Regions from separate parts of the Bacillus sp. AK124 genome, predicted to be linked through region 4. Evidence: riboswitches for the same ligand, from Rfam matches in the RefSeq annotation. Region 4 holds a riboswitch; each other region holds the start of a gene.
What was found. Region 4 has a riboswitch for thiamine pyrophosphate ahead of thiT (energy-coupled thiamine transporter ThiT). Riboswitches for the same ligand answer to the same signal wherever they lie in the genome.

Region 1 (7,384 bases), 2.1 Mb from region 4:
GTATACCCAAGCCGGTCAGCCGCTTGCGCTACCTGCTGAAAATAGGTGTGATCTGCGGCTCTGCCTCCCGTGTCTGTGCCGAGATAACGTCCGTCCCCATGAGTAGGAATAAACCATAAAATGTCCAAAAAGATCTCCCCTTTACTTTTGATTACCTTGATAGCTATTTCTCCAGCCAAGGCACTTTTTCTCCAGAATTCTGACGAATGAATCCGTCAGCTTGCCGACGGCTGCGAAAATCAAAATTCCGACAAACACCTTATCGGTTTGTGAAAACTGTCTGGCATCCATAATCATATAGCCGACTCCCGCGCTTGATCCCATCAGTTCGGCAACAACAAGGCCCAGCCACGAAACACCGAGCGACAGGCGGATGCCTAAGAGGATGTTCGGAAGCGATGCGGGAAGAATCAGCTTAGTCACCTGCTTCAGCCAATGGAACTCCAATACTCTCGCCACATCGAACAGTTTCGAATCGACGCCCCTGATTCCTGAAAATGTGTTGATATATACCGGGAAGAAGGCGCCGAGCGCGATCAAGAGCACCTTTGACAGTTCGTCGAAACCGAACCATAAGATAAACAGCGGCGTGACGGCGAGATGCGGAACGGTTCTCAGCATTTGCAGAGAGGGATCGAGATAATCCTCGGCGATTTTTGAAAAGCCGATTACAAGCCCCAGCAGGACCCCGAGTCCGGCTCCCAGGAAAAAGCCGAGCGCGGCGCGCTGAATGCTGATGCCTAAATGAGTGAAAAGCTCTCCTGATACGATGAGATCCCGAAATGTAAGCAATATATCTAAAGGAGCCGGAAGCACGGTTTTTGATATGAGCTCAAATGACCCGACAAGCTGCCATAATAAAATCAATATCACGGGTAATACAATTCCCTTCCCCCATGCCAGCCGGAAAGCGGCCGGTCTCAGTTTTGCGCCTGCTTTCGGCTGGATCGAGGGGGTGCTTGATGAAACAGCCCTCATCTGTCATCTCCTCCTTTCAGCGCTTTTTTAATAAATGAATTGTCAACCACTTCTTTTACATCAATCTCTTTGTTAATCGCTTTTAATTTAAATTGAAAATCGGCAGTCTCCTGCTGCGTTTCAATAATGCGGTCTGTGATCGGCTCATTTAACGGTTCGGTGTTATTCAGCACGTTTTCAACGACCTTTTTGTCGAGATTTTTAATTTTCGCATACGCTTCAACCGCTTCTTTCTTATGGTTTTTATGCCATTTCACGGCCTTGTCATACACCTTCAGAAAACGGATCACCTCATCCGGATACTTCTCGGCAAATTCGCTTCGTACAAGCGTAAAACCCGGGGAATACTTGTCGATTTGTTCCCCGTCAACCAATATTGCCGCGTCACTTTTGATCGTTTTAAGGGACAAAAACGGCTCCCAAATCGACCATGCATCAATCGCGCCGCTGTCAAATGCCGGTATGGCTTCGTCAGGCTGAAGCTGAATGATGTTGACGTCTGTTGGCTCCAGACCTGCTTTATCGATCACTTTATACAGAAAATCGAACCCGCTGCTGCCTTTTGCCACCGCCACCTTCTTTCCTTTCAAATCTTTTATGTCATCGATGCCGTTCACAAGAATGCCGTTCGCCTTTAAACCGTCTTGCGAAAGACCGATTTCTTTAAAATCAATGCCAGCCGCCTGCCCTGCGATCACCGGTGAATTTCCAACCTGGGAAAAATCAAGTTTACCTGCGGCAAGACCTTCAAACTGCGGCGGACCGCTTTGAAACTCTGTCCATTTCACTTTAATCCCTTCTTTTGCGAACTCTTTTTCAAACCAGCCTTTTTCTTTCGCAAGGAGCAACGGGCTTAAGCTTTGCTGCACTCCGATGTTGATCTCTTTTAAATCTCCGCCCCCTCCGCTTGATTGGGCTGCTGAACAGCCCGCAAGAAGCATCAGGCAGCCCAGCATATACAACGGCCATTTTTTCACGTTTTTCCGCTCCTTTCTGCTCAAATCCCTGAACCTTCCTGAAAGCTGAATGTTTCCGTTGTCTCGAATTCTTTCAGCACTTTTTGTCTGATTGATTGAAAAACGGGCGATGTTCTGCTGCGCGGAAATGGCAGATCGACCGGAATCAGCTTGTGGATTCTCCCCGGCTTTGCGGTAAGAATCGCGACCCGGTTGGCTAAATAAACCGATTCGTCAATATCGTGCGTCACGAGGATCATCGTCATCTTCTTTTCTCGCCAAATGTCTGTCAGAACATCCTGGAGATGCTTTCTCGTAAAGGCGTCCAAGGCGCCGAAGGGTTCATCAAGCAGCAAAATCTCAGGCTCCCTGAGCAAAGCCCTGGCAATCGCGACCCGCTGCGACATACCTCCGGACAGCTCGCGTGGATACTGTTTCTCCGCGCCTTTCAGCCGCACCGTTTCAATCAATTCATCGACTTTTTTTCGCACCGCCGGTTCTTTCAGGCTTAAATCTGCGGCGATATTTTGCTCGACCGTCAGCCATGGAAAAAGCCGATGCTCCTGAAAGATGAAACCTTGCTGAATCCCCGGGCCCTTGATTTCTCTTCCGTTCATGCTGATTCGCCCTTCATAATTCCCGTCAAGACCGGCAGCGATTTTTAAGAGCGTGCTTTTCCCGCATCCGCTTGGACCGATGACAGTCAGAAATTCGCCGTTTTCGACCGTCAGTTTCACGTCTTGAAGCACGCTTGTTTTAAGGCTGCCGTTTCCAAATGCTTTTTCTTTTACACGAATTGATAAAGACATCTTGTTCCCCTTTCTTTTCTAAACTGAAAATAAAAAACTCTTATCCCAATTGAGATAAGAGCCTTCGGTTGACCGATCAGCGCTGATGGAATTTTCCGAAATATTAAACAACATACTAATTCATATTATTCCGACCTGTCAACCCCATATTATAAAAAAACAGATGAAAGGTTCCCCTTTCATCTGCAGTATTGCCCGTTTTTAACTGTAAATGCTGCCGCCTGCTTTTTTAAATTCCTTCGCCTTCTCTTCCAATCCTTTTTGAATAGCCTTTTGTTCATCAAGGTCGTTTTCCTTGGCATAGTCGCGAATATCCTGGGAAATTCTCATACTGCAAAATTTAGGCCCGCACATTGAACAAAAGTGTGCCGTTTTGGCGCCTTCCGCCGGAAGGGTTTCATCATGGTATTCAAGCGCTCTTTCCGGATCGAGCGACAAATTGAACTGGTCCCGCCAGCGGAATTCAAAGCGCGCCTTGGAAAGCGCGTCATCGCGGATTTGCGCGCCGGGGTGCCCTTTGGCAAGGTCAGCCGCATGGGCCGCGATTTTGTATGTTATGACGCCTTCGCGGACATCGTCTTTGTTCGGCAGTCCCAAATGCTCCTTCGGCGTCACATAGCAAAGCATGGCCGTGCCGTACCAGCCGATCATCGCCGCTCCGATTGCCGATGTAATATGATCGTAGCCCGGTGCAATATCGGTCGTCAGCGGGCCGAGCGTGTAAAACGGCGCCTCTTTGCAAATTTCCATCTGCTTGTCGACATTCTCTTTAATTTTATGCATCGGCACGTGTCCCGGTCCTTCGATCATCACTTGAACATCATGCTTCCAGGCGATTTCCGTCAGCTCGCCGAGCGTCTCCAATTCGGCAAATTGGGCCTCATCATTCGCATCCGCAATCGAGCCGGGCCGAAGGCCGTCCCCGAGCGAAAATGCGATATCGTATGTTTTCATAATCTCGCAAATCTCTTCAAAATGAGTGTACAGAAAGCTTTCCTCATGATGAGCCAAACACCATTGCGCCATAATTGCCCCGCCGCGGGATACGACTCCAGTGACGCGCTTTGCCGTCAGCGGCACATACCGAAGAAGGACGCCGGCATGAATCGTAAAATAATCAACGCCTTGCTCAGCCTGCTCGATTAATGTATCGCGGTAAATCTCCCAAGTGAGATCTTCCGCGACGCCGTTTACTTTTTCAAGCGCCTGATAAATTGGCACAGTCCCTACAGGAACTGGACAATTGCGGATGATCCACTCCCTCGTTGTATGAATATCTTTACCTGTGGACAAGTCCATCATCGTATCGGCGCCCCAGCGGATGGCCCATGTCATTTTTTCTACTTCTTCTTCAATCGAAGAGGTGACAGCGGAATTGCCGATGTTGGCATTGATTTTCACGTGGAAGTTGCGGCCGATAATCATCGGTTCGCTTTCCGGATGGTTGATATTTGACGGAATAATCGCCCGTCCGCTTGCCACTTCATCACGAACAAATTCGGGAGATACATGCTCTCGGATCGCGATAAATTCCATCTCGGGCGTAATGATCCCCTTTCTTGCATAATGCAGCTGGGTGACATTTTGACTTTTTTTTGCGCGCAGCGGTTTTCGTTTCAACCCTGGATAGCTGTTGCTCGCTTTCTCTTTGCTTTTATAGCCGTTATCCTCCGGTCTGATTTCTCTGCCTTCATATTCTTCGGTATCGCCGCGCTCCCTGATCCAGGTCGCCCGCAAAGGTTTCAGCCCCTTAAGAATATCAACCTCTGCATTCGCGTCCGTATAGGGACCGCTCGTGTCGTAGACGCGGACAGGCTGATTTTCTTCGGCGCCAAATGAACCCGTCGTCGGACTTAGCGAAATTTCTCTCATCGGCACTTGAATGTCAGGTCGCGCCCCTTCGACATACACTTTGCGGCTCCCTGAAAAACTTGACATAATCGAGATGTTTTTTTGCTGTACTGACTCCTGTTTCATGTAAAAATCCTTCCCCTCTAAAAAATTGATCAGGACGAAACTCCGGAACAGCACCAGCACAAAAAAACCAGGCTCATATGATGAACCTGGTTTTACAGTCAGTAAAATCACTGGAAGACAGACGGACCATACCCATTCTCCATCTTCTCCCGAATCCTTTTTACTTCCCCACGCTGGTACGAACCAGATCAGGTCCAAAGGGTTAAGAAACACATGTTTCTCTCTCAGCCCGCAGTCGGGCACCCCTAGTAAAGCTATTCAATTCATTTTTTATCGTAACACACCGATTTGGCAAGTGAAAAGGATGGAAAAATATATGAATCTTTTTCACTATAGCGGCACACCCAATTATTATAAATTGCGATGAAGCACATCAAGTATATGTTTCAAATCCGTCGCCTCAATTTGGCCAGGTGCGGATGCTTTTTTCGCTGCGCCGAACGTCACGGCCGAGCCAAATACCTCTCCGGCGAGCCGGCTGATCAAGCCTTTTCCGGCCATCGACATCGTGATAATCGGCCGCTTCGCATACCGCTCATGCATCATATGAGTCGCCTCAAGCAACACCAGCACATCTGCCGGTGTTTCAGGCATCACCGCGATCTTAGGGAAATCGGCGCCAAGATCCTGGGCTTTTCGGAGACGGGAAACGATCTCTTCCGCTCTCGGCGTCTTCCCGAAATCGTGGTTGGATATAATGACAAAGACATGCTGCATATGAGCCGATTGAACTAGTTTTTCCACATGATGCTCTTCATTGAACAGCTCGACATCAATCACATCTGCCAGCCCTGTTTTGACTACGGCATGATTCAAGGAAAAGTAAAATTCCTTACTGACTTCTTTTTCGCCGCCTTCCTCCGCGCTGCGAAATGTAAATATCAACGGGATATCCTTTAAGATCTCCCGGATGTCAGCCAATACCTTTTTCACTTTGTCAACGTCTTCGACATCCTCAAAAAAATCCGCCCGCCATTCGGCAAGATCCGGATTAATCGATAGAAGAAAAGCAGCTTCTTCTTTCAATTGTTCATGCGTTTTTCCGATGAGCGGCACGCAAATTTTCGGGGCTCCTTCTCCGATGGCCACCCCTCTGATCTTCACCGTATTCAACAACGGCCTCACTCCTGTTCTCTATATTACAAGGGTCTTTGCATTAACGGTACCGAAGATTGGCCGTAAGCACAAGCAGAAATTAAGAAAGAAGGCTAAACACTTAAAGCACTTATATACCAACATGAGATCACCTTTCGATAGCTTGCTTGTTTAAAAATGAATCTACTATTCCTTGCAGAATATGACTCATTTCTTCAGGAGTTTCCTTCCGGCCTCTCTCAAACCATTTTGAAAGGATGTTCCAAAAGCCCCCTGCGCTGAATGAAAGCCCGTACTCCAAGTCGATTTTGCTTTTAAAATGAAAGGTTTCTTCTTTAAATTTTTTATGAAGATCCGGTAGAAGTTCATTATATTTCTCAACAATCAAATAAAACAAATGGTTCTGATGAAGGGCTTGTAAAAAATCGGCATGTCGGCTCCAAAAGTTGAAGTATGCATGTCCAAGACTGGATAAGTCAATATGTTTTTCCTGAACAATGTAATTGGAATACTCACTGCAAAGCTGCTCAAAATAGCGGTCTAATATATCTTTTTTTGAATGGAAATGCCGATAAAATGTTCTTCTGTCAAGCTGCGCTTTTTCCGCTATCTCTGTAATGGTGATGTCTGAAAAGCTTTTTTCCTTCATAAGCTCCAACAATGATAGCGTCAGCCAGCTTTTAGATTGCTGAGCTGTTTTTGAGGGCATTTGCTTCATATTCTCTCTCCTGTCGCGCTTTTTATGGCAATGTAGCACTTTTCGTTGGCTCATTGACTTTGTTCTCTATGAAATGTCACAATTGTGGCACACAAGAGGGGGAATGTAAATGGAAAACATGCAATTTATGGCTTGGATGCTGCCGATATTATTTATACTGCATGATTTTGAAGAGATGGTGATGGTCGAGGCATGGGGCAAAAGATATCGAAGCAAACTGAAACAACTGAAAAAAGCTCCATTCGGACATGCCAAAACCGCTTCTTTTGTTTGCGCTGTGCTCGAAGAATTTATACTAGCTGTTGGTGTAACTGTTCTCAGTATTTATTTTAATCAATATATTATCTGGTTTGGTTTCTTTTTTGCTTTTACTGTTCATTTCCTTGTTCACATCGTCCTATGGTTCAGATTTAAACATTATGTACCCGGCATATTAACGTCGATCTTTATGCTGCCATTTTGTTGCTATCTGCTGACCGCTGCCGCAGAGATAGAAAAATTCAGTTTTCCTGCAATGATCTTATCAGCCCTATCCGGAACACTTATCGTCTTTTTTAACCTTAAGTTTCTGCATAAAAAAATGGGGAGGATTCAAGAAAGGCTGGAAGCATATGGCCGCATATGAAAAGCAGGCACTTACGGAAGCTTCCGGCCCTTTGACTAGAAGCAAAGCAAACGATGAAGACCCGTCAGACACGAAAAAACTGCCCTTCAAAAGAAAGGCAGCATGATCTAAAATCATGGCACTGCTAACGATGGTTCAATGTTCGTTCCAAAGCTTGTCTATCCAGCTGTTTAGACGAGACACCTCCACTGCGGGAGCCGCTTGCACTTCAGCTGTCCAGCCTCTC
Region 2 (7,384 bases), 880 kb from region 4:
CTGCATTGTTCCCGTTCTGAGTGTGTGCATTGCCGTTCGGCTGCTGCATGTCTCCTCTAAAACCGTTCATATCGCCGCGGACGTTGCCCGTCGTCTGGCCGAGCAGCCGCTCTGTGCCGTTGTAGCCGAAAGCCAGTTCAAGCACGGAGTTGGTTTGACTGCTTCCGACATACGGGCGGCTGTCGGCCGATGTATAGTCGACAGCAAGCGCCCAAGAAAGCGAAACGCCGGTGAGAACAATAAGCGATAAAACAGCGGACACAATTTTTTTCTTCCAATTCGCATGGGCCGCGATGAGATAAAACAGCAAGAACGCGGGAAGCACCATGAATGCCTGAAGCATCTTCATATTGAACCCGAGGCCGATGAGGCCAAATGCAGCGAGCAGCCAGAGCAGCCTGCCTTGTTTGACCGCCTTCATCAGGCACCATGTACCAAGAAGGAGCGTGAAGACGAGCATGCTGTCGATATTATTCGTCCGGCTTACGGCAACCGCGATCGGCGTCAGCGCCATCACCAGCGCTGAAATGCGGGCGGCTCCTTTTCCGAATTTCGGTTTAATCAGTGCGTATAGCAGATAGACGGAACCCGCACCTGCAAGCGCCTGCGGCAAAATCACACTCCACGTATGCACGCCGAAAATTTTCGCAAATATGGTCTGAATCCATAAAACGAGGGGCGGCTTATCTACTGATACGAATCCGGAAGAGTCGAATGACGCAAAGAAGAAATTGTGGAAGCTTTGCGTCATGCTTTTGACCGCCGCCAAGTAATACTGGTTGGCGGCATTGTCCTGCCAAATGTTATATGTATTCAGAATAAGAGCTGCCAACAAAATCAGAATCAGAGTGACATCAAGTTGTTTGTTTTTTATTTTCATCATCACTTTCACCTCTTTATGTTCCCTATTCTAGAAGAAAAATATGAACAAGTTATGAATAAAAAGAGAACAATCTATTTTTGTTTGAATGGAAAAAAATAAATATTTTTTGGAAAAAGGTGTGTACTTTTTTCTTTTTGCGCTGTATACTGTACTACAACAGAAATTAAAAACATAAAACTGTTCTATAAAAAGGAGAGTGACACAAATGAGCTTGAAAAGTCCGATGGAATTTTTCAGAACGCTTCCAAAAAAAACTTGCCCTGAATGCGGTGAAAAGATGGAGGAGCAGGCTGAATCTTACTTTATGGAATGTGAGCGCTGTCTTTCCAAAAAAGGCGAGTAAGCAAACTGTTTTATAACAATGCATGTAAAGGGGTAGGGAGACATGAAAACAGAGGAGAAGAGAACTCAGATAACCGGATCGATGAATCCGCAGTATGAAGAGATTTTGACAAAAGAAGCGCTGGAGTTTATCGGACGTCTTGAACGACATTTCGGGGGAAGAAGACGGGAATTGCTGCATTTGCGAACGATCAGGCAGGCTGAAATTGATCAAGGGAAGAATCCCGGTTTTTTGGCGGAAACGAAGCACATCCGCGAGGCGGACTGGACGGTCGCGCCGCTCCCCCGGGATTTGGAGGACCGCAGGGTTGAAATCACTGGCCCGGTCGACAGAAAAATGGTCATCAATGCTTTAAATTCAGGAGCCAAAGTCTTTATGGCCGACTTTGAAGATGCGAACTCGCCGACTTGGAAAAACTGCATTGAAGGCCAGGTTAATTTGCGGGACGCGGTTCGCGGGACGATTTCTTTTACGAATGAACAGGGCAAACGCTATGAGCTGAAAGAAAATCCCGCCGTCATCATTGTAAGACCGAGGGGATGGCACTTGGAAGAGAAGCATGTGCTGATCGGCGGCAAGCCCGTGTCAGCAAGCCTGTTCGATTTTGGCCTTTATTTTTTCCATAACGCAAAAGAGCTGATCAAAAAAGGAAGCGGCCCTTATTTCTACCTTCCAAAAATCGAAAACCATCTGGAAGCAAGGCTGTGGAACGACGTATTTGTTTATGCGCAAAACGATTTGCGCATTCCGCAGGGCACGATTAAAGCGACGGTTCTCATTGAAACGATCCTGGCGGCTTTTGAAATGGATGAAATCCTCTATGAATTGAAGGAGCATTCAGCCGGACTTAACTGCGGCAGGTGGGATTATATTTTCAGCTTTATTAAGAAATTCAGGAACAGGGAAGAAGTCATTCTTCCAGACCGCTCAGCCGTGACGATGACGGTTCCAAACATGAGAGCGTACTCCCTCTTGGCGATTCAAACGTGTCATAAACGCAATGTCCATGCGATCGGGGGAATGGCGGCGCAAATTCCCGCTAAAGACAAACCTGAGATCAATGAAGCCGCATTTGCCAAAATCCGCGAAGATAAGGAACGTGAAGTAAAAGACGGACATGACGGAACATGGATCGCGCATCCCGGCATGATTCAAACGGCGCTCGATGTATTCAATCAGCATATGCCGTCGGCGAACCAGATTCATAGAAAGCGGGAAGACGTAAAGGTCGAGGAAAAAGACTTGCTGGAAGTACCGCAAGGCCGGATTACAGAAGCAGGCGTCCGTACCAATATCAGCGCCGGCATCCGCTATTTAGCTTCATGGCTGTCGGGCAGAGGCGCCGCTCCGATCGACCACTTAATGGAGGACGCAGCAACGGCGGAGATTTCCAGAGCCCAGCTTTGGCAATGGATTCGCCATCCGAAAGGGGTTCTTGACGATGGCCGGAAAGTCAACGCCGAAATGGTCAAGATGATGAAAGAGGAAGAAATGCAGAAAATCTTCGAAGAAGCCGGCATAGAACATTTTCGGAGCGGCCGGTTCGAAGAGGCCGGACAGTTATTTGAACAGCTGATTTTGGATGATGAATTCGCGGAATTTCTAACGATACCCGCTTATGAAAAAATATGATGGGGGAATGTGCGATGCTGAAAGAAAAACAACTCGCAGAAAGCTGGGAGCATGAAGAACGCTGGAAAGGGATCACAAGGCCGTATCAGGCGGCTGACGTTATTCGGCTGAGAGGCACGCTTGAGATTGAATACACGATTGCAAGGCGCGGCGCCGAAAAGCTGTGGAAGCTTCTCCACACAGAGGACTTCGTGCCGGCGCTGGGCGCTTTGACCGGAAATCAAGCCATGCAGCAAGTAAAAGCCGGATTGAAAGCGATTTATTTAAGCGGTTGGCAGGTGGCGGCCGATGCCAATTTGTCAGGGAGCATGTATCCTGACCAAAGCCTTTATCCGGCAAACAGCGTGCCGGAAGTCGTCAAAAAAATCAACCGTACGCTGCAGCGCGCCGATCAAATTCACCATATGGAAGGAAAAGAAGACATCGATTGGTTTGCTCCGATTGTGGCCGACGCTGAAGCGGGCTTCGGCGGACAGCTGAATGTGTTCGAGCTGATGAAAGGTATGATTGAAGCCGGCGCCGCGGGAGTTCACTTTGAAGACCAGTTGTCGTCTGAGAAAAAGTGCGGGCATTTGGGCGGGAAAGTGCTGCTTCCGACGCAAACGGCGGTGCGTAATTTGATTGCCGCGCGCCTCGCCGCAGACGTGATGGGAGTCCCGACCATTCTTATTGCCCGTACGGACGCGAATGCGGCCGACCTGATCACAAGCGACGTCGATTCATATGATGCGCCGTTTTTGACGGGAGAGCGAACAGCGGAAGGGTTCTTCAAAACAAAGCCGGGTCTTGATCAGGCGATTGCGAGAGGTTTGGCGTATGCGCCGTATGCCGATTTGATCTGGTGTGAAACGTCTGAGCCGAATATTGAAGAAGCCCACCGGTTTGCACAGGCGATCCATGAAAAATTCCCGGGCAAACTGCTCGCCTACAACTGCTCCCCTTCGTTCAACTGGAAGGCCAAACTGGATGACAACACCATCTTGAACTTCCAGAAACAGCTCAGTGAAATGGGCTATAAATTTCAATTTGTCACACTGGCAGGCTTCCACGCCTTAAACCACGGCATGTTTGAATTGGCCCGTCAATATAAGCACCGCGGAATGGCGGCGTATTCTGATCTGCAGCAGGCCGAGTTTGCCAGCGAAGTCCACGGCTATACGGCGACAAGGCATCAGCGCGAAGTCGGAACGAGCTACTTTGATGAAGTCGCCCAGGTTGTGACAGGCGGGACTTCATCAACCACTGCACTGAAGGGATCGACTGAAGCGGAACAATTTCAATCCTAAAAACGTAAAAAGCCGCCCGTCATTGGGCGGCTTGCTTGTTGTCTATCAAGTTAGCAATTGACATCATTGGAAGGGGCGGTAAAAGGGTTTTCCCTAATAACAGTCAGTGTCTGATGATTCTTGTTGTTTCTTTTGGCCGGCCGGTTGTCTTTGCTGAAAGAATAGAACAAATACACAGCCATTGTCAAAATCAAGATAAACATCATCATAAATATCCCCTCCAAATTTTTTTGTCTTCACTATATTAGACGAACAAGCCCGCAAAAGGTTTCAGAAAATTAACATTTTTCCATAAATATTTTTACCCGCTGCATCTTCTGTATGAAACCCGGCGGTTTTATACAAGAATAAAACTGAAAAACTCAGGTTGACATCATAATCATTGATGTGTAGAGTAAAAGTTAATGTAATAGGAAGTCCACTAGGGGAGCCGTAAGCCGGCTGAGACAAGTAGCGATCTTGGACCCTTTGAACCTGATCTAGTTCATACTAGCGTAGGGAAGTGGAGCCGGTGTCTTTATGATTTCATCATACAAAGGCCGCTCCATTTTGGGGCGGCTTTTTTGCGTATAAAGCGGCTCGCTCCCCCCTGTGCCTTCCTTATAAAACCGATTGCTGAGGAGGCTATCTACATGAGTTTTTCTGCAGAACTTCGCCGCGAGGCAGACCCTATTTTTGAAGCCATTTTTGAGCATCCGTTTGTATTGGGACTGGCGTCCGGCAAGCTGAAAAAGGAGCAGCTTATTCATTATGTGAAGCAAGATTACGAGTATTTGAACGCTTTTATTCAAATCTACGGAATTGCAATTTCCAAGTGTCAAAACCGGAAAGACATGGAGATGTTTCATGAGCAGATTTCATTTGTATTAAACAGCGAAGTGCACCCGCACAACAACCTGTGCCGGGCCGCGGGGGTGGAGTATGAATCTCTGCAGGGCTATCCGCTTGCGCCTTCTGCCCATCATTATATCCGCCATATGCTGACGGCGGCGCACGAAGGCACGCTGGGAGAGATATTAGCCGTCTTGCTGCCTTGTCCGTGGACATATTGGGAGATCGGAAAAAAACTGATGATGGACGTTCAGCCTGACCCGTCGCATCCATTTTATGACTGGATCTGTTTTTACGGAGACCGAACCGATTCAATCACGACGAAGTTTTGCGCCCGCCTGGATGAATGGGCCGAAACAGCGGGCAAGGCTGAAAAAGAAAAAATGAAGGAGCTTTTTTTGCAAAGTTGTCAGCTTGAATACGGCTTTTGGGAGATGGCTTATACAGTTGAAGATTGGCCTGTGGAAATGGAGGCGGTGAGACGATGAATTGGAACATGAAAGAAGTCGTGATGGCAGTGATCTTGTCCGTTGCATGCGGCGTCATTTACTTAGGATGGTCCACCTTGTGGATCCCTGTTTCAGCTATTGTCGGGCCTGTCGGAGCGAACTTTATGTTCGGCATTTGGGTGATCGCCAGCCCGATTGTCGCTTATATCATCCGTAAACCGGGTGCGGCGCTGATTGCCGAGACGGCAGCTGCGGCGGTCGAACTGCTGACCGGAAGCCACTTTGGACTGTCAGCATTATTAATCGGTGTGTTCCAGGGAGCCGGTGCGGAAATCGCTTTTGCGATCTTTCGCTATAAGCGTTACAACTTGTTTACCCTTATGCTTTCCGGTGCGCTTGCCGCGGTCGGAAGCATGACATACAGCCTGATGGCGAACGGTTTTGCCTACTATACGACGCAAACGCTGATCATGACGCTTATCATCCAAATCATCAGCGGCATTGTACTCGGCGGCTGGCTGGCAAAAGCCGTTGTCGAAGCGCTTGCGAAAACGGGCGTCCTGAATCAGTATGAGATCATGAAGGAACAGCGGAAGAAGGATGATGCCGATGCGTTCATTTCTCGGATGCAGTAACCTTTCCGTCCTGTCGATTGGGCAGGGAGAGAAAGTGCTGATACTCGGTCCGAGCGGAAGCGGCAAATCGACACTGTTGTCCGTGCTTTCCGGCATCATTCCTGAACATGTCGAAGCTGAGGTCAGCGGAGAGGTCAATCGCAGAAAGAGCGCCGGCGTTATGTTTCAGGATCCGGATTCGCAGTTCTGCATGCTTCATGTTGATGAGGAAATCGCTTTTAGCCTAGAAAACCGGTCTGTCTCCCCAAAAGATATGGACGGCATCATCTCGGAGCTGATGGAGCAAGTCGGATTAAAGATAGATAAGAAAACGCCGATCGAAACCTTGTCAGGCGGTATGAAGCAGAGACTGGCATTAGCGTGCCTGCTCGCTCTGGAGCCTGAAGTGCTGTTTTTTGACGAGCCGACGGCGCAGCTGGACCCGGCCAGCCGGAAAGACATCTTTGCCTTGCTTCGTAACGTTTCACGAAAAAGCGGACAGACGATGGTGTTCGTCGAACACGTGCTGGACGGCTGTATCGAGTGGATGGACCGCGTCATTCTTTTCAATGGAAAGGGACAGATCATCGCTGACGGAAAGCCGGAAGAAATCGTGAAACATTTTCAGCCGGAGATGAAAGCGGCGGGCATCTGGCAGCCGAAACTGTACCCTGCGGTATGGGAAGATGTCATCACACAAGATGATCATCCGCTCGCCGTCAAGCTCTCTTCTACATTGAAAATGAAAGAGGAGGAGGCGAAAAACAGGCCTACAGCTGACAGAGACATATTGATCCGCGCAGACGACGCGGCGATCGGCTATCGGAAAAAGATCGTTGCCGACGGCATCACCCTTGAGATTCCAAGGGGAGAATGGATTTCGGTCATCGGCGAGAACGGGAGCGGAAAGAGTACGTTTTTAAAAAGTCTGATCAGGCTTGAAGCCGTCAAAAAAGGGCGCCTTTATCTTGAGGATCGGGAGCTGAAGAAATGGTCCGACCGTACGCTCTATGAGAAGGCCGGCTTTGTTTTTCAAAATCCCGAGCTTCAATTTATTCGGGACACGGTGTTTGACGAGATCGCGTTCGGGGCGAGGCAGCGGGGATGGCCGGAGGACCGGGTCGAAAAGAAAACGGCTGAATTGCTGCGGGAATTCGGACTTGACGCTCATCAAAAAGCGCACCCCTTTACATTAAGCCTCGGGCAGAAACGGCGTTTAAGCGTTGCGACAATGCTTTTGTTTGACCAGGATCTGCTGCTGCTTGACGAGCCGACATTCGGTCAGGACGAAAGGACGGCGCAAGAATTAATCAAGCGGTTAAAGGAACGGCAGGAACGGGGAACGA
Region 3 (7,384 bases), 1.9 Mb from region 4:
CGGATATCGTCATTTCCGTCGGCGGTGACGGAACGCTTTTATACGCATTTCACAAATACAGCGGCCGCCTCGACAAAACGGCCTTTGTCGGGGTTCATACAGGACATCTCGGCTTTTATGCCGACTGGGTGCCGACCGAGATTGAAAAACTCGTAATCGCGATTGCGAAAACGCCGTATCAAATTGTTGAATATCCGGTTTTGGAAGTTATCGTCCGCTACAATGACGGCAGCGATGAAGCGAGATATTTGGCGCTGAACGAATGTACGATCAAGAGCATCGAAGGGACGCTTGTGACAGATGTCGAAATTAAAGGGGAACTTTTCGAAACGTTCCGCGGCGACGGCCTTTGCTTATCGACCCCATCGGGAAGCACGGCATATAACAAGGCGCTCGGCGGTGCGATTATTCATCCGTCCATCAGAGCGGTCCAGCTGGCTGAAATGGCGTCGATCAACAACCGGGTGTTTCGGACGGTCGGATCGCCGCTCATTCTGCCTGAGCACCACACTTGTTTAATTAAACCGATTAATGATGTGACGTTTCAAGTCGCGATTGACCATTTGACATTGCTGCATAAAGACGTCAAGTCAATTCAATGCCGCGTCGCAAACGAAAATATCAGGTTTGCCCGCTTTCGGCCGTTTCCGTTTTGGAAAAGGGTCCAGGATTCCTTTATCGGAAAAGGAGAATAGGAAGGTTTGCTGTGAGCGATTTTTTGATGAAACAGATCATAACAGAAGAGGACAGCGGGGTTCTTTTGAAAGAATACGTCCAGCGACTGGGCATTTCAAAAAGGATGCTGACGGACATCAAATTCGGCGGCGGGGATCTTTTGGTAAACGGCGGGCATGTAACGGTCAGATACGTTCTTCAAAAAGGGGACGAGCTCGTCATACAGTTCCCTCCGGAAAAAATGAGCGAATCTTTGCGCCCGGAAGAAATTCCGCTTGATATTTTGTTCGAAGATGACCATGTCCTCGTATTAAATAAACAGCCATGCCTGTCGTCGATTCCCTCGCGCGAGCATCCATCAGGCAGCTTGGCGAACGGTCTGATTCATTATTACCAGCGGACGGGCGTCCGCGCGACCGTTCACCTGGTGAGCAGGCTTGACCGCGACACATCGGGTGTCATGCTTGTAGCCAAGCACCGCTTCGCCCACTCGCTTTTATCGGGACTGCAAAAAAAGGGAGCCGTCAAACGGCAATATCGGGCGGTCGTCCACGGTTTGATCGCAGAAGAGCAGGGAACGATCGATGCGCCAATCGGCAGAAAATCATCGAGCATCATCGAGCGTGCGGTGATCCCCGACGGGCAAAAAGCGGTGACGCATTTTTGGGTGAACAGGCGCTTCAGCGGTATGACGGATGTCTCCATCCGTCTGGAAACCGGGAGAACCCATCAGATCCGAGTTCACATGAGTCATATCGGATATCCTTTGTGCGGTGATACGCTGTACGGAGGAACCCGCGGCTTCATCAATCGGCAGGCGCTCCACAGTGAGACGCTGACGTTTTTTCATCCCTTCACAATGGAAGAGCTGACGTTTCAAGCGCCGGTTCCGCATGATATGAGTCAGTTGATAGAGAGCTGAATTAAGCTCTCTTTTTTTATGGCTCCATACGGAATCTTGACTCATCATAAGGCAATGAAGAGGGGACAGATTCGGTTGTCAGTTCGGGGTATCTGAAAGCGGTCAGCCTGTTGCCGAATACACAACCGGTATCGATATTGATCGTATGATGTATCATTCGCGGACGTTTGACAGGAGTGTGGCCGTACACCACCCACGGATCGCCTTTGTAATGAGCGGCCCAGTCCCGCCTGACCGGCCGTCCGTCAGGCAGCGTTTCTCCTGTAATATCTCCGTATAGCACAAACTGTTTTACTTTTCCGACAGGCTTTTTGCCGATGTCTTCCGCTTTGATGCCGGCATGTGCGACGACAAGTTCGCCGTTATGCAGGATCTCATAAAGCGGGGCGTTTTCATAAAGGCGCATGAAAAGGTCTCTGATATCCTTCTGTTTATGTTTCGGAAGGTTTCTGTATTCCGCCGCCGTCGTCTCCAGCCCGTGCTGCAGCTTCACCGGATTGCCTTTGAAAAAACGGTACAGCTTATTGCAGTGATTGCCGGGCACATATCGCACAGCTCCTTCTTCAACGGCCCGTCCTACAAATTCAACGACCTCCAGCGATTTTGGCCCTCTGTCTGTTAAATCCCCGAGAAAGACAAGTGTTCTGTTTTCCGGATGAACGGGAAACCCCGATGACAGCGAGTAACCGAGCTTTTCAATCAGCGCAATCATTTCGTCATAGCACCCGTGAATATCGCCGATTACATCATATTTCATGCGTTTTCTGCCTCCTGTCTGCGTATGTATATACATTGCCCAGTCCATATATAAATCAAGCTTCAGCGACTTTCACCGGAGAAAATCAGGCATATTACTTTTTTTTCTGAGCGAGCATTGTTAAAATCGATTTTTACACCTGTGAGAAAAGAGTTCAGACGGTTCTTTTCCCACATGAAAATGTCTAAAAAGATGTCCCTTTTATTTTTAAAAAAGGGAACGCTAATCATACCCGGAAACCGGTTTTAGAGGAGGTACCAGTTTATGGAGCACACATCTGTCTCATCTTTAGTTGTCGTACTGATTATCGCATTTTTAACGCCCATCCTGCTGCACCGTTTCAGGTTAAGCATACCGGTGGTTGTCGCTGAAATTATCATGGGTCTTATTATCGGAAAAAGCGGGTTCGATCTGGTCGCCCAGCACGATACATGGCTCGAAACTTTATCGATGCTCGGATTTATCTTTTTAATGTTTTTAAGCGGGCTTGAAATCGATTTTTCCGCATTTGAAAAAGGAAAGAAAAAGCAGCTGCTTCCAAGCGGAAAGGAAGCGCCGAATACATTTAAAACGGCTTCGGTCATCTTTATTGCCGTCTTTATTTTATCGCTCGGCCTTTCTTACAGCTTTGTCATGGCAGGATTTATTGACAACGCCTTTTTAATGACGCTGATCATTTCGACAATTTCGCTCGGGGTTGTCGTTCCGACGCTGAAAGAAGAGCGTCTCATGAAGACAAATATCGGCCAGATTATTTTGCTTGTCGCCGTCATTGCCGATCTTGTCACGATGATTCTGCTTGCAGTGTTCGCCTCAATCTACGGGGACGAAAACAGCAATATGTGGCTGCTGATGATCTTATTTGCCGCCGGCGTCGTTTTATACCTGTTCGGAAGGATATTTAAAAAGCGGCCTTTTGTCGAAGTGCTGTCAAAAGGAACGATCCAGATCGGCACAAGGGCGATATTTACGCTGATCATCGTACTTGTGGCGCTGTCCGAGTCGCTCGGTGCAGAAAACATACTTGGCGCGTTTTTGGCCGGGGTGCTTGTTTCGCTGCTTTCGCCGAACAAGGAGCTCGTTCAGCAGCTCGATTCATTCGGATACGGATTCCTCATCCCGATCTTCTTTGTGATGACAGGCGTCAAATTGGACATTTGGTCACTGTTTGGCAATCCGAAAATTTTAGTGATGATCCCGCTTCTGTTTGTGGCTCTGTTAATCAGCAAAGTCGTTCCGGTGCTGTTTTTGAAAAAGTGGTATGACATGAAAACCGTGCTGGCTTCCGGTTTTCTCCTGACTTCCACGCTTTCTTTGGTGATCGCGGCGACAACGATCGGCGAGCGCATCGGCGTGATTGACGCGCAGATGTCCGGCGCGCTGATTCTGGTCGCTGTCATTACATGCATCATCACACCGACCGGCTTTAAAAAATTAATGCCGAAAACGGAAAGCGAAAAAGAGAAAAAGACGATCACCTTTATCGGCGCAAATCAAATGACGCTGCCAGTCACGCTCGAACTTTCTCCGGAAGATTATCACGTCAGAATCCTGCATGTCCGGCAGGAAAAAAAGGAAGAAAATCTGGCGGACCCGGTGTTTGATGTTGAAGTTTTGCCTGATTATGAATACGAGACGCTTCAATCATTCGGCGTTTTCCAAACGGATATACTCGTCGTGGCCACTGGCAGCGAAGAGCGCAATACAGGGATCGCACTTTTTGCGAAGGAGCAGAAAGTCGCGAGAATTATCGCCAGCGCAGATTCTCCAGACGCCGAATCCAGACTGAAAGATAACGGAATTGATACATTCTCTATTCTGCTTTCTACAAAAACGCTGCTGCGCGCGCTTATCGAGGCGCCTGGCGTTATGAAACTCCTGACGAACCAGGATGCGTCGCTGTATCAGATCAATATGAGCAATGAGCGATTTGACGGTGTTCTGTTAAGGGAGTTTCCGTTTACGGGAGATGTTATCTTCGTCCGAATTTTCCGCGGGGTGGACAGCATCGTGCCCCACGGGGATACAAGGCTGCAATTGGGTGACAGGCTGATCGCCACCGGTTCGCGCGAATATATTGCGGAATTGAGAAAAACGCTTGGAGACTGATGCTTGACCATTTTGCAATTCGTGATAAGATAAAAGTATAAACTGAATGAACAAGAAATGTTTTCCACTAGGGGAGTCCTTGATAAGGGCTGAGATAAAAGTGTGACTTTTAGACCCTCATAACCTGAACAGGTTCAAACCTGCGTAGGGAAGTGGCACGGTATTTGAGTATGTATTTATGCAAATTCCAAACCACTTTCCTTGCGGGAAAGTGGTTTTTTTATGTTCAGAATCGAAGGAGGAGCCTCGAAATGAAGTTTTCAGAAGAATGCCGAAACAGCGCTGCAAAATGGTGGGAAGGCAGTTTTGTCCATCCGTTTATTCAAGGGATTGGAGACGGCACACTTCCGGTTGATCGATTTAAATACTATGTCATGCAGGATTCCTACTATTTGACCCACTTTGCCAAAGTCCAATCCTTTGGTGCGGCATATGCTCGCGATTTATATACGACAAGCCGGATGGCTGAACACGCGAAAGGCACATATGAAGCCGAGATGTCGCTCCATAGGAAATTCACCGATCTATTGGGAATCACAAAGGAAGAACTGGAGTCGTTTCAGCCGTCGCCGACAGCGTATGCGTACACATCGCATATGTACCGTTCTGTCGTGAGCGGCAGTTTTGCGGAAATACTGGCCGCTTTGCTTCCTTGCTATTGGCTCTATTATGACGTCGGTGAGACGTTAAAAACGTGCAGGCCTGACAGCGCGGTTTATCAGGAATGGATCGCGACATACGGAGGCGACTGGTTTAAAGAACTTGTGACAGAACAGATCAACCGCTTCGATGAGCTGGCTGAAAACGCCGATGAGAAAACGCGCGCGAAGATGAAGGAGAACTTCGTCATCTCCAGCTTCTACGAATACAGCTTCTGGGATATGGCCTACCAAAAAGAAAGCTGGTCAAAAAGCGGGGTGGATCAGCTTGCATCTGCACGCGATCACCGATGACAAGCACTCTGTGGAAGAGCTTGCTGCAAAAATCATCTCGATTCAAAATGCCGTTGACTTTATCCATATCAGGGAAAGATCAAAAAAAGTAAGTGAAATATCAAGTTTAATCGACCGCCTTGCCGAAGAAGGGGTTGATAAGCGGAAACTGATCATCAACGACAGGGTGGATATCGCTTTGTTTCATCACATTCACCGGGTTCAGCTGCCTTCACACGGCTTTTCCGTCAAAAGTGTGAGGAGCCGTTTTCCGCATTTGAAAATCGGAAAGTCCGTCCATTCGCCAGAAGAAGCGGTTCAGGCTGAAACTGAAGGTGCAGATTATGTGCTGTTCGGCCACATTTTTGAAACGGACTGTAAAAAGGGCCGGAAAGGAAGAGGAGCTCTCAGTCTGGCTGAAGTGAAGGCGGCTGTCCGCATTCCGGTCATTGCGATCGGGGGTATTACCGAACAACGACTGGCGGAAGTCAAAATGGCAGACGGCATCGCCGTGATGTCGGGGATCTTTTCTCATGACAGACCGGATGAGGCGGCCGCGCGGCTTGCCTGTCTCGCGAAGGGAGATTCATATGAGAAAGCGCTATGATACGATCGTGATCGGCGGAGGCATCATCGGGACATCCATCGCTTACCATCTTGCGAAAGCGGGGAAAAAAACGGCCGTGTTTGAAAGCGGAGAAGTCGGCAAAAAAGCGACGAGCGCGGCGGCGGGCATGCTCGGCGCCCATGCGGAATGCGATAAACCCGGTACCTTTTTCGAATTTGCCAGAGCCAGCCAAAAAGCCTATCAGCGGCTGACGGGCGAATTGAAAGACTTAAGCGGCATCGATATCAGAAAGCATGACGGAGGGATATTAAAGCTGGCATTTTCAGAAAGCGACCGCGAACACCTGATGCAAATGGCTGCACTGGATTCAGTGGAATGGCTTGAAGCCGCTGAAGTATATGAGCTGGAACCGCATGCCGGAAAAGGGATTCTCGGCGCTAATTTCATTCGGGACGACATCCATGTCGAACCGGCCGCAGTGTGCAGGGCATTTGCCAGGGGGGCCCGGATTCTCGGTGCCGAGGTCTTCGAGTTTACCCCCGTTTTATCGATCGAATCTGAAGCGGGGGCCGTCCGCGTCACTGCTGCTTCATGCACCGCGGAGGCGGAGCACGTTGTCATTGCAAGCGGTGTGTGGAGCGGTGCTTTCTTTAAACAGATCGGCATAGACAAAAGCTTTTATCCTGTCAAAGGGGAGTGCCTGTCTGTGTGGAATGACGGCATCCCTTTGACGAGGACGCTTTACCATGATCATTGCTACATCGTTCCGCGCCATAGCGGAAAGCTTGTCGTCGGCGCGACAATGAAGCCCGGGGATTGGAATGAACAGCCGGAACTTGGCGGAATCGAGGAGTTGATCCGAAAGGCCAAGTCGATGCTCCCTGACATTGAATCCATGAACATCGACCAATGCTGGGCCGGATTGCGCCCGGAAACAGGGGATGGCAATCCATATATCGGCAGACACCCTGAAAATGACCGGATATTGTTTGCTGCCGGACATTTCAGAAACGGCATCCTCCTGGCACCTGCAACCGGTGAGATGATAGCTGACATGATCCTCGGCAATCCGGTCAAAACAGAGTGGGCCGAGGCGTTTAAAGCGGAGCGAAAGGAGGCTGTGCACAGGTGAACATTCAGCTCAACGGCCGGAAAATAGAGTGGAGAGATGACGGCGGCACGATTTACGATTTGCTCGCATCCTACAGTTTGGAAAATCGTGTTGTCGTTGTTGAAAGAAACAGGCAGATTATCGGAAAAGACCAATATCAAACAGTCAAACTGGAAGAACACGATGTCATCGAAATCGTTCATTTTGTCGGAGGGGGATAAACCGTTATGTTAAAAATCGCAGATCGTCAATTCTCATCAAGATTATTGCTCGGCACAGGGAAGTATCCGTCATTTGAAATTCAAAAAGA
Region 4 (7,384 bases):
GACTTAAGAAACCGCCTGCGCGCGCTTTACGCCCAATAATTCCGGACAACGCTTGCCACCTACGTATTACCGCGGCTGCTGGCACGTAGTTAGCCGTGGCTTTCTGGTTAGGTACCGTCAAGGTACCGCCCTATTCGAACGGTACTTGTTCTTCCCTAACAACAGAGTTTTACGATCCGAAAACCTTCATCACTCACGCGGCGTTGCTCCGTCAGACTTTCGTCCATTGCGGAAGATTCCCTACTGCTGCCTCCCGTAGGAGTCTGGGCCGTGTCTCAGTCCCAGTGTGGCCGATCACCCTCTCAGGTCGGCTACGCATCGTCGCCTTGGTGAGCCGTTACCTCACCAACTAGCTAATGCGCCGCGGGTCCATCTGTAAGTGGTAGCTAAAAGCCACCTTTTATAATTGAACCATGCGGTTCAATCAAGCATCCGGTATTAGCCCCGGTTTCCCGGAGTTATCCCAGTCTTACAGGCAGGTTACCCACGTGTTACTCACCCGTCCGCCGCTAACATCAGGGAGCAAGCTCCCATCTGTCCGCTCGACTTGCATGTATTAGGCACGCCGCCAGCGTTCGTCCTGAGCCAGGATCAAACTCTCCATGAAATAATGGAGCGCAGATTAAGTTCGTCACATCCTGTGACAACATCTGCATGACCTGCATCGTGCAGGCCCCTGACTACGCACATTCGCATGTACGATTTATTTAATGAATTAACAGGTACGTTTTGTCTTGTTTAGTTTTCAAAGATCATTTCCGCCTCTCGAAGAAGCGACTTTACTAATATAACATTCTATCATCGTGAATGTCAACAACTTTTTTCAAAAGATTTTCGAAGTTGTTTTTATAAAGCCTCCTTTTTAGGGGCGGATACTAATATAACATCTATTTTCGTTTTGCACAATAGCTTTTTTAAAAAAATAATAATCAAATGATTTGGACTCAGATGATTCCTGATCATCTCGACCTCAGGCAGTTGACAGCATTTATTTCTTCTTACTGCTTTCTTCTATATAAAAGTATACAGCGGTCTTTAAAAATTGATTTGCTAAAGCTGCACATGGTCCAAAGCTTCGAGGATGACATTAAACTCTCCGTTATCAGCTTTTACTTGAATAAAAAGCTCCTCATTCCGGAGCTTTGTAACAGAATATATATTCTTCTCATTTTCATTCACGCTGGTTGGCGGATAAAGATTGTGCAGCCTACCTTTTCAGCTTGGCGGTCGAATGTCTGACAACCAGTTCAGGTTTGTAGACGGTGGAATGTTCAAGCTGATTCGTGTTGCGTCCCTCAACTTTGGCAATCATCCATTTTGCCGCCTCAATCCCCATCTGCATTTTCGGATGAGTGACTGACGTCAGCTTCACTTCAGATGCCTCGCTCAAATGTGAGTTGTCATATCCGACAATCGAAATGTCTTCCGGCACTTTCAAACCGAATTCCCTCACGACATCCAACACCAAAAGCGCTATCTCGTCATTATAGCAGAATATGGAAGTCGGACGGTCTGATGAAGAAAGCCGCTTCCTGGCTTCAGCTATCGTTTTTTGTTTTTTGTTCTCTGTTGTGTACGTCACGACCATTTCAGGGTAAAACGACAAGCCGTTTTCTCTGAAAGCACGGATAAATCCTTTCATCCGGTTGGCGCCCTGCATATCGTCCTGTTTAAAGAAACCGAACACTTTTTCATGGCCGAGTTTAATCAAATGCTCAGTGGCGATAAAGCCGCCGTGTTCATCATCCAAAATGAAATGGGGCGGATTTAGCTCCTGATAAAATTGGTTGATCATCAAATACGGAATATGATGTTGTTCAAGCGTCAGATAGTAACTTAAATTCGGGTTAAAGCTTCCTGTTTTCGTCGGCTCCACGATCAACCCAGCAATTTTTTTATCGAGCATATTCACAAGGCATTGTTTTTCTTTTTCAATGTCATTATTGGTGCTCGCGACGACAAGGGTGTATCCTTCGCTGGACAGTGACGATTCGATTCCTCTTATAATAGAAGGAAAAATGTAATCCGAAAGGTAAGTCGTAATAACCCCGATCATCTTATTTCTTTCCCTTCCTTTTTCAGAAAGCTGAAGACGGTGAGAGCAATACGTCCCTGAGCCCTGCTCTCTGTATAAAAGCCCTTCATGAACAAGGTCGCCAATCGCTTGCCGGATCGTGTGCCTGCTTACATCAAATATTTTCATCAATTCGTTTTCCGAATGAATTTTTTCCCCCGGCTTCACTTTTCCTTCATATATCCACGATTTAATTTTATTTTTCACCATGCTGTATTTTGTAGGTTCACTCATCAGATCAACCCTTTACTGATCTTGTACGTACGAATACGTTCTATTATAAAGGAAAAGATGTTTGCATTGCTACATATTGGAGAAATTAAGCAAAATTTTTCGAAAAATCAGCTTGTCGTCCGTTTCTTTTTTTAGTATAGTAGAATATAACTAAATAACTTGATGACCACAAGGGGAGCCTCGAGGCTGAGAGTGAACGACCGTTCTGACCCTTTGAACCTGTTAGTTAACGCTGGCGTAGGGATGTGGCAAAGTCATTTCTAATTGCATCCAAAGCAGTGCGTGGAAAACTTTCCTACTCCTTCCCCGCATTGCTTTTTTTATTGGGAAAGAAGTCCAGTATCCCTTTGTTCATCAAAAGTGAGGGTTATGATGAATCAATCTAAACAACTTGTACAGCTGATTGAAATTGCGTTTATGACAGGAATAGCACTTATACTTGATATGGTGTCCGGAATGTTTTTAAAAATGCCTCAAGGCGGTTCAATCGCCGTCATGATGATTCCGATCTTCCTGATTTCCTTTAGATGGGGGCTGAAGGCAGGGCTGGCAACCGGGTTTTTAGCCGGATTGCTTCAGTTTGTCACTGGAGGATTTTACGTTTATCATCCTCTGCAGCTTCTTCTTGATTATTTTATCGCGCCTACGGCCGCGGGTATCGGCGGCTTTTTTGCCGGATCGATCAGAAACGCTTCAATCGAGAAACAAAAAGGAAAGATCATTTTCTATGTTACGCTGGCCGTCTTTCTCGGAAGCGGACTGAAATTTCTCGCTCATGTCATCAGCGGCGCTGTCTTTTTTGGAAACTATGCGCCTGAAGGCACTCCGGTATGGATTTATTCCTTGGTATATAATGGAACATATATGCTTCCGTCTTTCATTGTCTGCACAATTGTCCTTTGTTTACTGCTGCTAACCGCGCCAAAACTCCTGGAAAACAGATCAGACATGAGATAGCATAAAAAAACAGCGGACTCGCCTGAGATTCCGCTGTTTTTTTATGATTTAATCAAATCTGCGACCAATATATACCGCTCCGGTGCTGAACCGATAAAGTCAAAAGGATAGCAGGTGGAAACCGTCAATGTTGCTCTCGGCTTTGGTACAATCACCGTCCGGTCATCCGCATCCACGATCCGCACCTTTTTCACTTTGTATGTAAAAGTTCCGTAGGAAGCTTCAACAATTAACTGATCGCCCTTCCCCACTCGGCCGAGTTTTCGGAAAACCGTATCCCGGTGGCCTGATAAAACCGAGTTGTCATCTTCTCCAGGCAGAACGGAACCAGCGAAATGGCCCACGCCTTTTTGCAGCTCGTCTTCATCTGTCCCGTGATATATAGGAATCCTTGCATTGATTTTCGGAATGACAAGATCACCGATTTTCTCCCCGGTTTTAAATGTTTGATCAATCACCGTTTTTTCTTTTTTCGCCGTCTGAATCGGAGGTTTTTCAGGCTTTTCTTCTTCTTTCATCTGCTGAAATGAAAAAAGAGCGTAGCCGTGCATTAACTTGAACACATTCGTTGTTGTAAAATAAGCGCCGCACACAACCATCACAATAGCTGCGAGCCAGATGATTTTTTTTCGATGTGCCTTAATTTCCTTTCACTCCTTATAAAAACTTCCCATTCTCTACATAATTAGAATGGGAAGTGACATGTTAAGCCGCTTTGCGAAGCCTTCTGATCATGAAGAATCCTCCAAACATCAGAACGGCGCCTAAGATCGACCATTCCGCGTAATGCCCGGCTGTCTTTGGAAGCTTTGCCCCTTTAACCGTCTTTTTCACATGAGATGGCTTTGAATCATGTTTGACAGCCGTTTGGGTTTGCTTCACTTTTGACCCTGTATCATGAATTAAATCAGATCCGATCATGTCAGGCGTCAGCAATACATCCAAAATGAAGTTGCCTTGCAGATCGTATACTTCCACCAGAAGGCTTGCTCCCTTCAGATCTTCCGCGCTGACAAGCGTTGTCAAAGACACTTCTTTTTTCTTTCCGTCTTTAACAAGATAGTATTTTGTTTTCACTTCAAGCGTCTTCTGAAGATCGTTTAAAATGGATAGCATTTCAGCGATATCCTGAGCTGAGAGCTCTGATACAGACTCGAAATCGGCTACCGCTTCAAGACGTTCTCCAAGAGCCATCAAATCATTTTCAAGGTTTGGATTTTTATCGCGCACCTTTCGGAGATGATTCACGAGCCTTTCCCACTCCTGATCATCCACACCCAATTCTTGAAACAGGTTCCCGATCTGAAAATCGTCTTCTTCATATGTCACAGTGAAAAGCGCATCGTCCAATTCGTATTCAAACATAAACACGTCGAGAATGTTTTGGCCGCTTTCCATATAGCCATTTTCAACAAAAAGGTCAGCCGCTTCTTTTTCGCTCAATCCGTATTCTTTTAAATAGGATGCCAAAAGTTGATTAGTCAGTCTTTCCCCTAAAAAATCTTTCAACTCTTCCACCGACTCAAAATCTTTTAAACTTTCATCATATGTATCCTGTAAATAAGCTTCCAATTCTTTTTCTGTCATTCCTATTTCTTCAAGATACTCTTGAAGCTCGGCCTGTTTCGGCGCGGCAAAAGCACCAGCTGCCGGCACTAAAACCAGGATGCAGACCAATAGTGACATCAGCCTTTTTTTCATTTCTTATGACCCCCTAAATTTATCTTTCATTTTGATTATAGTGGAAATATTTTTAAAAACATGTATTGTAATTGAAAATCTTTTCGTCTATAATATTTTGTTCTTTTTCCTGTTTAAACAGGCATAATCTTCCCCTCTATTGAATGTAATATAGTAAAGCGAATAGAGGAGGTATGCAAATGAACCCTTACTATATGATGCTCTTATGTTACGTCCTATCGATCATCCACTTTTTAATAGGCTACCGGGAAGCCCTGAAAATAAGCGGAGCTGACGGGCTGGTCAACGGAACCGCAATGATCTCCTGTATTCCGCTTGGCGCGGTTTTCGCTTTTTTCGCGCACTTTTTTTGGAAAATGACGATTTAATTTCAGAAATGAACTTTTCACCGGCGAACTTGCATTTCAGCGTTATTCACAGACGGCAGCAGTTTATGCTATGATTAATAGAACTTCAATTTACAAAAAATTCACAAAGATTGGAGGGAAGAGAATGGCCAAAGCCGTGGCTTCACAAGAAGTCGCCAATATGCTCAACGACTGGTACATACTGATGAAAAAAAGAGACATTTCAGGCTCAATCGAAATGAAAGATGACATAGATAAAGCAATTGAAAAAATGGAAGAAGATCATGACGTTCTACTCTATTATCAAATGCTCGATTTTCGCTTAAGGCTCCTTCTTGAAGATATCTCCCAATCTTCCACCGAAAAATTGGAGGCCATCAGTTTTCAAGACAAAGATCCAAAAAGTACGGACGACAAGCTGAATTATTATTTTTACCTGTTTAAAGGGATTTATGAGGACTACAAGCAAAACCATACAGAAGCGCTCAATTTTTTCAGAATAGCGGAAAAAAGACTGAGCGTCATTCAAAATGAAATTGAAAAAGCTGAATTTCATTATAAAATCGGTGTTTTGTATTACAACTTAAAAGCGACATGGCTGTCGATTCATCACATCAACATTGCCTCCGGCATCTTTCAAGGGTATGACGGGTATGCCAAGCGGGTCATCAACTGCAAAATGCTGATCGGGCTCAATTATATTGACCAATTTAAGTTCTCCGAAAGTGAAGTATTATTAAAAGAAGCGATCGAAAAAACCGAAAAAATCGGCGACCAATTCCTTTTACCGTGTACCTACTATAATATGGGCTTTTTGAAGAGTAAGGAAGACAAGCAGGAGGAAGCGCTAAAGTATTACAATAAAGCTTTTGCAATCAAAGATTTTGAAACGAAAGCCAAGTATGCTTACCTTCTTTGCGTTTATGAAAACACAAGGTCTCTTTTCAAAACCAACGCACACAAACAAGCATTTAAATGGATCGAAGTGGGCTTTAAAAAATCCCGGGAAATGAACAGCGAAATTTTCGAATTGAAATTCAAAATTTTATATACATTATATTCTGATACACAGAATAAACTGGAAATAATCAAGGACTATGTTCACCAGTTAGAAAATGAAAAAGCCTGGGTAGATTTGGAGGAATTATTGATGGATGTAGCGAATTACTACAGGCGAGAAAAGTTATATGAAGAAGCCATATACTTTTACATTAAAACAGACAAGGCGAGCAAGCTCGCTGGAAGAGGAGGAGAATAAAATGAAAAAAGTATTATTAACAGCAGTTGTATTAGGCGCAGTTATCAGCTTTTCATTCGTAAACCATGCACCGGAAGCGGCTTCTCAAGGAGATCAGGTACTTCTGGCATCCCGGGGATCAGGAGCATAAAATATTTAAAAAAATACCCATTCAGACATCTTCTGAATGGGTATTTTGCACTTTATATTCATATTCAGGAGGGATCGATATGGGAAAGAAAGTACTGCTGACAGGTTTTGACCCCTTCGGGGAAGAAACGGTCAATCCGTCTTGGGAAGCTGTAAAACGGCTGAACGGAGAAAAAGTCGAAGGCGTCTCTATCGTGGCGGAGCAGATCCCGACCGTTTTTCATCATTCAGCGGCCGTTTTGGAAAAAGCGATCGAAAAGCACCATCCCGATATCGTCATTTGTGTAGGACAAGCAGGCGGCCGGGCTCACATTACTCCAGAACGCATCGCAATCAACATCGATGACGCCCGCATTCCGGATAATGAAAAACGGGAACCGATCGATGAACCGATCGCGGCAGACGGGCCTGCAGCTTACTGGTCCGCGCTTCCTATCAAACTCGTTGTGAAAGAGTTGAGAAAAAACGGAATCCCGGCCTCCGTCTCTAATTCAGCTGGAACATTCGTATGCAACCATCTTTTTTACCAGTTAATGCACCGTATAGACCGCACCTCGGCAAACATCCGCGGAGGGTTCATCCACATTCCGTATCTCCCCGAACAAACAGTCGATAAGCACGAGCCGAGCCTCAGCCTTGAAACGATCGTCGAAGGGCTGAGGCTAGCCGCCGTCGTCTCTGCCC

Region 1: another riboswitch for thiamine pyrophosphate. It lies ahead of thiC (phosphomethylpyrimidine synthase ThiC); the one in region 4 lies ahead of thiT (energy-coupled thiamine transporter ThiT).
Region 2: another riboswitch for thiamine pyrophosphate. It lies ahead of tenA (thiaminase II); the one in region 4 lies ahead of thiT (energy-coupled thiamine transporter ThiT).
Region 3: another riboswitch for thiamine pyrophosphate. It lies ahead of tenA (thiaminase II); the one in region 4 lies ahead of thiT (energy-coupled thiamine transporter ThiT).

Annotation. Positions count from the first base shown of each region.
Region 1 covers NZ_CP096378.1:3,325,781-3,333,164, forward strand. Annotated here, with positions in the region: gene ssuD (FMNH2-dependent alkanesulfonate monooxygenase) at 1-128, opposite strand, end outside; gene M1E06_RS16785 (ABC transporter permease) at 142-978, opposite strand; gene M1E06_RS16790 (aliphatic sulfonate ABC transporter substrate-binding protein) at 975-1,934, opposite strand; gene M1E06_RS16795 (ABC transporter ATP-binding protein) at 1,976-2,743, opposite strand; gene thiC (phosphomethylpyrimidine synthase ThiC) at 2,945-4,720, opposite strand; TPP riboswitch at 4,869-4,977, opposite strand; gene aroD (type I 3-dehydroquinate dehydratase) at 5,072-5,836, opposite strand; gene M1E06_RS16810 (TetR/AcrR family transcriptional regulator) at 5,964-6,533, opposite strand; gene M1E06_RS16815 (HXXEE domain-containing protein) at 6,643-7,158, shown strand; gene M1E06_RS16820 (M14 family metallopeptidase) at 7,383-7,384, opposite strand, start outside.
Region 2 covers NZ_CP096378.1:164,850-172,233, forward strand. Annotated here, with positions in the region: gene M1E06_RS00790 (ArnT family glycosyltransferase) at 1-874, opposite strand, end outside; gene yhfH (protein YhfH) at 1,089-1,226, shown strand; gene aceB (malate synthase A) at 1,269-2,858, shown strand; gene aceA (isocitrate lyase) at 2,873-4,144, shown strand; gene M1E06_RS00810 (hypothetical protein) at 4,195-4,353, opposite strand; TPP riboswitch at 4,558-4,662, shown strand; gene tenA (thiaminase II) at 4,777-5,463, shown strand; gene M1E06_RS00820 (ECF transporter S component) at 5,460-6,059, shown strand; gene M1E06_RS00825 (ABC transporter ATP-binding protein) at 6,034-7,384, shown strand, end outside.
Region 3 covers NZ_CP096378.1:2,981,709-2,989,092, reverse strand. Annotated here, with positions in the region: gene M1E06_RS15090 (NAD kinase) at 1-695, shown strand, start outside; gene M1E06_RS15085 (RluA family pseudouridine synthase) at 722-1,597, shown strand; gene prpE (bis(5'-nucleosyl)-tetraphosphatase PrpE) at 1,614-2,354, opposite strand; gene M1E06_RS15075 (monovalent cation:proton antiporter family protein) at 2,619-4,463, shown strand; TPP riboswitch at 4,523-4,631, shown strand; gene tenA (thiaminase II) at 4,715-5,416, shown strand; gene tenI (thiazole tautomerase TenI) at 5,391-6,002, shown strand; gene thiO (glycine oxidase ThiO) at 5,986-7,095, shown strand; gene thiS (sulfur carrier protein ThiS) at 7,092-7,295, shown strand; gene M1E06_RS15050 (thiazole synthase) at 7,302-7,384, shown strand, end outside.
Region 4 covers NZ_CP096378.1:1,047,330-1,054,713, reverse strand. Annotated here, with positions in the region: rRNA gene M1E06_RS05230 (16S ribosomal RNA) at 1-607, opposite strand, end outside; gene M1E06_RS05225 (GntR family transcriptional regulator) at 1,208-2,308, opposite strand; TPP riboswitch at 2,470-2,569, shown strand; gene thiT (energy-coupled thiamine transporter ThiT) at 2,681-3,265, shown strand; gene M1E06_RS05215 (class D sortase) at 3,307-3,864, opposite strand; gene M1E06_RS05210 (processed acidic surface protein) at 3,971-4,966, opposite strand; gene M1E06_RS05205 (hypothetical protein) at 5,146-5,334, shown strand; gene M1E06_RS05200 (response regulator aspartate phosphatase) at 5,459-6,571, shown strand; gene M1E06_RS05195 (hypothetical protein) at 6,573-6,701, shown strand; gene pcp (pyroglutamyl-peptidase I) at 6,781-7,384, shown strand, end outside.